DNA from 2 places in the Geodermatophilus bullaregiensis genome. Region 2 is predicted to be linked to the other one. Evidence: riboswitches for the same ligand, from Rfam matches in the RefSeq annotation. Region 2 holds a riboswitch; the other holds the start of a gene.
The links. Region 2 has a riboswitch for S-adenosylmethionine ahead of JOD57_RS11145 (bifunctional o-acetylhomoserine/o-acetylserine sulfhydrylase). Riboswitches for the same ligand answer to the same signal wherever they lie in the genome.
Positions count from the first base shown of each region.

Region 1: another riboswitch for S-adenosylmethionine. It lies ahead of thrC (threonine synthase); the one in region 2 lies ahead of JOD57_RS11145 (bifunctional o-acetylhomoserine/o-acetylserine sulfhydrylase).

Region 1 covers NZ_JAFBCJ010000001.1:3,282,122-3,286,521, forward strand. Annotated here, with positions in the region: gene JOD57_RS15555 (alpha/beta fold hydrolase) at 1-344, shown strand, start outside; gene JOD57_RS15560 (ABC transporter permease) at 344-1,219, shown strand; gene JOD57_RS15565 (HAD family hydrolase) at 1,216-2,037, opposite strand; SAM riboswitch class I at 2,098-2,220, shown strand; gene thrC (threonine synthase) at 2,233-3,534, shown strand; gene JOD57_RS15575 (cold-shock protein) at 3,748-3,948, shown strand; gene JOD57_RS15580 (hypothetical protein) at 4,005-4,400, shown strand, end outside.
Region 2 covers NZ_JAFBCJ010000001.1:2,360,219-2,364,618, forward strand. Annotated here, with positions in the region: gene JOD57_RS11135 (acetyl/propionyl/methylcrotonyl-CoA carboxylase subunit alpha) at 1-1,197, shown strand, start outside; gene JOD57_RS11140 (hypothetical protein) at 1,271-1,564, shown strand; SAM riboswitch class IV at 1,640-1,756, shown strand; gene JOD57_RS11145 (bifunctional o-acetylhomoserine/o-acetylserine sulfhydrylase) at 1,798-3,090, shown strand; gene metX (homoserine O-acetyltransferase MetX) at 3,090-4,211, shown strand; gene JOD57_RS11155 (threonine aldolase family protein) at 4,292-4,400, shown strand, end outside.

The DNA.
Region 1 (4,400 bases), 920 kb from region 2:
GCCACCTGCTCAGCGAGATCGAGCAGACCTGCACCCACGTGGTGGTCATGGCCAAGGGGCAGAAGATCGCGCAGGGGACGGTCGAGGAGATCGTCGGCACCGGCGGCGCGGTGCTCGTGGGCCTGGCCGACGACGCCGAGGCCGACCGCGCGGCCGCCGTCCTGTCCGGGCTGCCCGGCGTCACCGTGGAGCACACCGACGAGGGCCTGGTCGCCGACCTGGGCCCGCAGACCTCGCGCGCGGCCGCGCTGCAGGCCCTCGTGGCCGCCGACGTCGCCGTCGACCAGTTCACGCCGCGGCGCCGGCTGGAGGACGCGTTCCTGGCCCTGGTGGGGGAGAACTGATGGCGAGCACCACCGAGCACGTCCAGGCCACCGGCGCGGTCGCCGGCTACCGGCCCGAGCGGACGCTGCGGCTGTCGGTCGAGCTGCGCCGGCAGTTCAAGCGGCGGCGCACCATCGGCGTGTTCGCGCTGATGATCGCCCTCCCGCTGGTGCTCATCGCCGCGCTGCAGCTGGGCGCCAGCGAGGAGGCGCAGACCAACAGCCGGATCAACCTCGTCGACGTCGCCACGTCCAGCGGCCTGAACTTCACGCTGTTCGTGCTGTTCGCGACGACGGGCTTCTTCCTGGTCGTCGTCTACGCGCTGTTCTTCGGCGACACCGTGGCCAGCGAGGCGCAGTGGGGCTCGCTGCGCTACACGCTGGCCACCCCGGTCCCGCGGTCGCGGCTGCTGCGGCAGAAGTTCGCCGCCGCGCTGGTGATGTCGGTGGCCGCGCTGCTGACCCTCGCCCTGGTCGCGGTGGTCGCCGGGGGCATCGCGTTCGGCTTCGAGGAGATCCAGACGCCGATCGGGGTGACGCTGTCGCAGGGGGAGGGGATGCTGCGGCTGGCCGGGATGCTCGGCTACCTCGCCGTGCACCTGCTCGTCGTCGGCACGCTGGCGTTCTGGCTGTCCACCGTCACCGACGCGCCGCTGGCCGCCGTCGGCGGGGCGGTGTTCACGATGTTCGTGTTCGCCATCCTCGACCAGGTCGAGCAGCTCGGGTCCATCCGCGACTGGTTCCCGACGGCGGAGGAGTTCGCCTGGACCGACCTGCTGCAGACACCGGTCGACTCCTCGGACCTCTTCCGCGGGGTGGTGCAGTCGCTGGTCTACGCCGCCGTCTTCACCGCGCTGGCGTTCCGGCACTTCGCGAGGCGCGACGTCACGTCCTAGAGGGAGGCGCGGATCGCCTGGGCCCAGCCCTCGCCCATCGCGGCCCCGGTGACGGTGACGTTCGGGACGGCGGCCAGCAGCGGCGCCATGCCGTCGACCTCGGCGCCGTTGGCGGTGATGAACAGCCGCCCGACGGCGGGTGCCATCTCCAGGTCGCTGACGCTGTCGCCGACCGCGACGGCGTCGGCGGGGTCGATCCCGCGGCGCTCGAGGTCCCAGGCGATCGCCGCGCCCTTGGTGATGCCGCGCGGCATGAGGTGGTAGACCCGCGCCAGCTGCCCCTCCGGCGCCAGTGCCAGCCGGGCCGAGGCCGGGATGGCGCCGTTGTCCTTGAGCGTCAGCCACCCGACACCCCGCTCGGCCAGCCACGCGTCGACGGCGAGCGGGTCGACGTAGCCGCGCAGCAGCGCGTCGCCCTCGTGCGTGGTGTGCCAGGGCGCGTGCCACTCCAGCCGGCCGGGGTGCGCGGCGCAGAGGTCCTCGACGACCCCGAGCTCGGCCATGACCGCCACCGGCGTCCGCCCGGCGTGCTCCGCCGGCAGCTCGCCGGTGAGCTGGTGGCGCTCCCGGCCGCCCTTCCACGTGACCAGCGACCCCAGCTCGGCGATCGCGCCGTCGGCGGCGAAGATCCGGCCCGCCTCGGTCACCTGGTCGGCGGTGCGGCCGCTGACGATGACCAGCGGGACGCCGGCGTGGTGCAGCTCCAGCAGCGCGGTGGCCGGCTCCGCGGTGGGCGCGCCGTCGACGGTGTGCCAGAACGATCCCCGCGGGCCGACCATCGTGCCGTCGAGGTCGGTGTAGACGATGCGCGCTGCCACGTCCTCAGCATGGCCGGGCCCGGGCCGGCTCCCGGGACCCGGGTAGAGTCGGCGGCGTTCCACTCATCCAGAGGGGCAGAGGGACACGGCCCGGTGAAGCCCCGGCAACCGCGCTGCGCGAGCGGCGAGAGGTGCCAATTCCGTCCCGCGCGGCTCGACGGCCCGCCGCGGGGAAGATGAGGAGGTAGTCGTCGCATGACCCTGACCGCTCCCGGATCCGTTCAGGCCGACTCCGGCGCCGGCGGCCCGGTGCCCCCGAGCCCCGCCCGAGGCCTGGTCTGTCGCAACTGCGGCGCCACCTTCGGCCTCATCGCCGAGCACGCCTGCGCGCAGTGCTTCGGCCCGCTGGAGGTCGACTACGACCCCGAGCGCATGCGCGCGGTGACGCGGGAGCAGATCGAGGCCGGCCCGCAGAACATCTGGCGCTACGCCGCCCTGCTGCCGGTGGGCCAGGACCCCGCCGACCGCGTCTCGCTCGACCCCGGCATGACGCCCCTGGTGCGCGCCGACCGGCTGGCCGCCGAGCTCGGCATCACCGGCGGGCTGTGGGTCAAGGACGACTCGGCCAACCCCACGCACTCCTTCAAGGACCGCGTGGTCAGCCTCGCGGCCACCGCCGCCAAGCGGCTGGGCTACGCCAAGATCGCCGCCGCCTCCACCGGCAACCTGGCCAACTCGGTGGCCGCGCACGCCGCCCGCGTCGGCCTGCCCTCCTACGTCTTCATCCCGGCCGACCTCGAGCCGGGCAAGGTCGTGCAGTCGGCGGTCTACGGCCAGACGCTGGTCGCCGTCGACGGCTCCTACGACGACGTCAACCGGCTGACCAGCGAGCTCGCCGAGACCGACGAGTTCGAGGACACCGCCTTCGTCAACCAGAACGTGCGGCCGTACTACGCCGAGGGCTCCAAGACGATGGGCTACGAGATCGCCGAGCAGCTCGGCTGGCGGATCCCGGCCCAGGTCGTCATCCCCATGGCGTCGGGCTCGCTGCTGACCAAGGTGGACAAGGCCTTCCGCGAGCTGGCCGCCGCCGGCATCGTCGAGGCCACCGAGTGGACGGTGTTCGGCGCCCAGTCGGCCGGCTGCGACCCGATCGCCACCGCCTTCGACAACGGCTGGGACGTCGTCAGGCCGGTCAGGCCCACCGGCATCGCCAAGTCGCTGAACATCGGCAACCCCGCCGACGGCCCCTACGCCCTCGACGCCATCCGGCGCACCGGCGGCGCGGTCGGCCGCGTGGGCGACGACGAGATCGTGCAGGGCATCCGCGACCTCGCCCGCACGACCGGCGTCTTCGCCGAGACCGCCGGCGGGGTGACCGTCGCCGTCCTGCGGCAGCTGGTCGGGGACGGGCGGCTGGACCCGACCAGGGAGACCGTCGTCCTCAACACCGGCGAGGGCCTGAAGACCCTCGACCCGCTGGAGCCGGTCGTCGGCCCCACGCACCGGGTCGAGCCCTCGCTGCGGTCGGCACGGGCGGCCGGGCTCATCGGGTAGGGGCGTGGGCGACCCGCCGGCACCGGTCCGGGCGGGTGACCGCACCCCCCGATCGGGCCACGTCCCCGGCGCCGGGTGACTGCCCAGGTGGCGCCCGCTGTTGTACGTTCTCGCGCGGTTGTCAGTTCCACGTTCGTGTCCGACGGGCGGAAGAGCTGTACCCGGCCCCCGGAACCCGGGGTCCGTCCGCACGCACGAAACGTGGGAGCACACGTGGCACAGGGCACCGTGAAGTGGTTCAACGCCGAGAAGGGCTTCGGCTTCATCGCCGTCGACGGCGGCCAGGACGTCTTCGTCCACTACTCGGCCATCCAGATGGACGGGTACAAGAGCCTCGACGAGGGCCAGCGGGTCACCTTCGAGGTCGTGCAGGGCGAGAAGGGCCCCCAGGCCGACGCGGTGCGCACCGCCTGAACCCCGATCGAGACGTGCAGCGGCCCGGTCCCCGTCGTGGGGGCCGGGCCGCCGCCGTGTCCGGGGACGGCGGGAGCCCGCCACCGAGCTGGGCGCCGGCGCTGCTCGCCGCCCACGGCGCCGTGCTGGTCCTCCTCCTCGTCGGCTCCGCCGTCCTGCACGCCACCGGGGTGCGCACCGGCGGGTCCGGCGGCACCCGGCTGGTCACCTGGGTCCTCGCGGTGGCCACCGTGGTGCTCGTGGGCCGCGCCGTCGGCCGGCGGCGGCCGCGGCGGCTGTGGTCCTGGCTGGCCGGGACCGCGGCCTGGGCGGTGCTGCCCTGGGCGTGGCTGTCGGTCGGCCTGGCCGCCGACAACCCGGAGAGCGGCTGGGTGTGGGTGCTCGGCGTCGGGTTCTCCCCGTACGGCTGGTCGTGGCTGGTCCCGCTGGCCGCGTTCGGCGCGGTCTGGACC
Region 2 (4,400 bases):
GCCTGCGCCACGGCCCGCAGCGTCGGCTACACCGGCGCGGGCACCGTGGAGTTCATCGTCTCCGCGGACCGGCCCGACGAGTTCTTCTTCATGGAGATGAACACCCGCCTGCAGGTCGAGCACCCGGTCACCGAGCTGGTCACCGGCCTGGACCTGGTCGAGCAGCAGCTGCGGGTGGCCGCCGGCGAGCCGCTCGGGTTCGGCCAGGACGACGTGACGACGACCGGGCACGCCGTCGAGGCGCGGGTCTACGCCGAGGACCCCGGCCGCGGCTTCCTGCCCACCGGCGGGCGGGTGCTCGCGCTGGCCGAGCCGGCCGGCCCCGGCGTGCGCGTGGACTCCGGCCTCGCCGCGGGCACCGTCGTCGGCTCGGACTACGACCCGATGCTGGCCAAGGTGGTCGCGCACGGCCCCGACCGCGCCGCCGCGCTGACCGCGCTCGACACCGCGCTGGCCGGCACCGCCGTCCTGGGGGTGACCACGAACGTCGGGTTCGTGCGGCACCTGCTCACCGATCCCGACGTGCGCGCCGGGGACCTCGACACCGCGCTGCTCGACCGGGTCGCGGCCGCCTACGAGGCCCCGCCGGTGCCCGAGCTCGCGGTCCTCGCCGCCGCGGCGTCGGTCTGGCTGGGCGCGTGGGCCGCGGCCGACCCCGCCGACCCGTGGAGCACGCCGACCGGCTTCCGGCTCGGCGACGCCGCACCCTTCGTCGTCCGGCTGGAGGCCGGCGGGCAGCCGCGCACGGTGACGCTGACCGGCACCCCGGCCGCGGCCCGCGCCACGGTCGACGGCGCCGACGCCGGGCCGCTGTCCTGCACCCCCGAGGACGGCGGACTCGCGCTGGTCCGCGGCGGCGTGCGGTCCCGCTGCCTGGTCGCCGACGACGGGGACGCGCTGTGGGTGCACGCCGAGGGCGCGACCGCGCAGCTGCGCCGGGCCCGCCGCGTGGTGCTGCGGCCCGACGCGGGCGCGGCGCACGCCCCGGAGCTGACCAGCCCCATGCCCGGCTCCGTGATCGCGGTGCCGGTCGCCGACGGGCAGGCCGTGGCGGCCGGCGACCCGGTGGTCGTCGTCGAGGCGATGAAGATGGAGCACACGCTGCGCGCCCCGGCCGACGGCGTCGTCGAGCTGCTCGTCGCGGCCGGCGACCAGGTCGCGCTCGACCAGGTGCTCGCCCGGCTCGCTCCCGCCTGAGCACGGCGGACGGGCCCGCGCGGGCGCCGGCCACGGCGTGGGCAGGGGCTCCTCCGCGTGCCACGATGCGCCCATGAGCAGCGACGTCGCCGTCGACGTGAGCGCCCTGGCGATCAACGTCACGATCCCGGAGGCGCTGCGCTGGACGGACACCCGCCGCGGCGAGGAGTTCCTGCTGACCACGCTCAACGTCCGGCTGCTCCGGGACGGGCACCTCGCGGCGAAGGCCTACGGCCGGCCGACCGCCGGCGGCCGCGGCACCTACGTCTCCTTCCCCGTCCCCGACCGGGAGGAGCTGGCGGCCCTGGTGGCCGAGGCCGCCGCCCGCGCCGGGGAGCTGTGGACCGCCCACCGCGGTCTCGGCTGATCTCCCGGCCACCCCCGGCTGCCGCCGCACCCCCCGGCTGACCAGCGGGGCAGCGACCTCCTAGGATCGGCGCGGGCTCACGAGAGGCAGCGACAAGCACCTGGCTGGCTGCCCGGCAACCTCTCCTCCGTCTGAGGTGCTCCCAGGGGAAGAGCCGGCCGAGCGGCGCCCGCCGCCCGGCAAGGACGGAGCACCTGTGCGCCACAGGTCTCCGGAGCGAGAGGAGACGGCGCATGACCGACCCGAAGAGCTGGAGCTTCGAGACCCGGCAGATCCACGCCGGGGCGAGCCCCGACCCGACGACGGGCGCCCGCGCGCTGCCCATCTACGCCACCACGAGCTACCAGTTCCGCGACACCCAGCACGCCGCGGACCTGTTCGCGCTGGCCGAGATGGGCAACATCTACACGCGGATCATGAACCCGACGCAGGACGCGCTCGAGCAGCGCGTGGCCTCCCTCGAGGGCGGCGTCGCGGCGCTCGCGGTGGCCAGCGGCCAGGCGGCCGAGACGCTGTCGCTGCTCAACGTCGCCGAGGCCGGCAGCCACGTCGTCGCCTCGGCGTCGCTGTACGGCGGCACCTACAACCTGCTGCACCACTCGCTGCCCAAGCTCGGCGTCGAGGTGTCCTTCGTCGAGGACCCCGACGACCCGGAGAACTGGCAGTCGCTGGTCCGCGAGAACACCAAGGCCCTCTACGGGGAGTCGATCGGCAACCCCAAGGGCGACGTCCTCGACATCAGCGCCGTCGCCGAGGTCGCGCACCGCAACGGCGTGCCGCTGATCGTCGACAACACCATCGCCACGCCCTACCTGGTGCGCCCGCTCGAGCACGGCGCCGACGTCGTCGTCCACTCGGCGACGAAGTACCTCGGCGGCCACGGCACCGCGATCGCCGGCGTCATCGTCGACGGCGGCACCTTCGACTGGACCAGCGGGAAGTTCCCGGGCTTCACCACGCCGGACCCGACGTACCACGGCGTCGTCTACGCCGACCTGGGTGCGCCGGCCTTCGCGCTCAAGGCCCGGGTACAGCTGCTGCGCGACCTCGGCCCGGCCATCAGCCCGTTCAACGCGTGGCTGATCGTCCAGGGCATCGAGACGCTCTCGCTGCGCATGGAGCGGCACGTGGCCAACGCCCAGCGGGTCGCCGAGTTCCTCGAGGCGCACGACGAGGTCGAGTCGGTGCACTACGCCGGCCTGCCGTCCTCGCCGTGGCACGCCGCCCAGCAGCGCTACGCCCCCCGCGGCGCCGGCGCGGTGCTGGCCTTCGAGATCCGCGGCGGCATCGAGGCGGGCCGGCGGTTCGTCGAGGGCCTGGAGCTGCACAGCCACGTGGCCAACATCGGTGACGTGCGCAGCCTGGTCATCCACCCGGCGTCGACCACGCACTCGCAGCTGACGCCCGAGGAGCAGCTGACCGCCGGTGTCACCCCCGGCCTGGTGCGCCTGGCCGCCGGGCTCGAGGGCATCGACGACGTCCTCGCCGACCTCGAGGCGGGGTTCCGCGCCGCCAAGGGCGCGTGATGAGCGGGGTGCTGGACGTCCCGGCGTCCCGCACCCCGCCGCGCACCGGCGGGTGGCGCGACGGCGACCCCGTCGGGGACCGGCTCCTCCTCGACCTGGACGGACCGGTCCGGCTCGAGCGCGGCGGGGTGCTGCCCGGCGTCCGGGTCGCCTACGAGACCTGGGGCACGCTCGCCCCGGACGGCGGCAACGCGGTCCTCGTCGAGCACGCGCTGACCGGCGACAGCCACGTCACCGGCCCGGCCGGCCCCGGGCACCCGACGCCGGGGTGGTGGGCGCCGCTGGTCGGGCCGGGCGCGCCACTGGACACCGGCCGGCTCTTCGTGGTCTGCGCGAACGTGCTCGGTGGGTGCCAGGGCACCACCGGGCCGTCGTCGACCGCGCCGGACGGGCGGCCGTGGGGCTCGCGGTTCCCCGAGGTGACCGTGGCCGACCAGGTGCTGGTCGAGGCCGCGCTCGCCGACGCGCTCGGCGTCCGCCGGTGGGCCGCCGTCCTCGGCGGGTCGATGGGCGGCATGCGGGCGCTGGAGTGGGCCGTCGCGCTGCCCGACCGGGTGGCGGGGCTGTTCTTCCTCGCCTCCGGCGCGGCCGCGACGGCCGACCAGATCGGCACCCAGACCACCCAGCAGGCCGCCATCCGCGCCGACCCCGCGTGGGCCGGCGGGGACCACCACGCCGGGCCGGGCCCCGTGGCCGGCCTCGGCGTCGCCCGCCGGATCGCCCACCTCACCTACCGCAGCGCGTTCGAGCTGGAGGAGCGGTTCGGGACGGCGGTGCAGGACGACGGCCGGTTCGCCGTCGCCTCCTACCTCGACCACCACGCCGACAAGCTGGCCCGCCGCTTCGACGCCGGCAGCTACGTGGTGCTCACCGAGGCGATGAACACCTGGGACGTCGGCCGCGGCCGCGGCGGGGTGGAGGCGGCGCTGGCCCGGGTGGGCGCGCGGGCCGTCGTCGCCGCGGTGGACAGCGACCGGCTCTACCCGCCGGCGCTGCAGCAGCGGGTGGCCGACGCCCTGGGCGTGCCGCTGCGGGTGGTGTCCTCGCCGTACGGGCACGACGGGTTCCTCGTCGAGGCCGACGCCGTGGGCGCGCTGGTCCGCGAGCTGCTGGGCACCTGAGCCCGTCGAGCTCGCGCAATCTCGCACCGTCCCCGGGGGCTGGACGTGCGGGATCGCGCGACCTCGACAGACTGTGCCCCGTGAGCGAGTCCGAGGACCTCGACGCCCTGCGCCCGACCTGCGACCGCGCGCTCGCCGGGCACGGTCCTCCGCGCGCCACCGACCTGCTGGCCACGATCCCCGCGGACA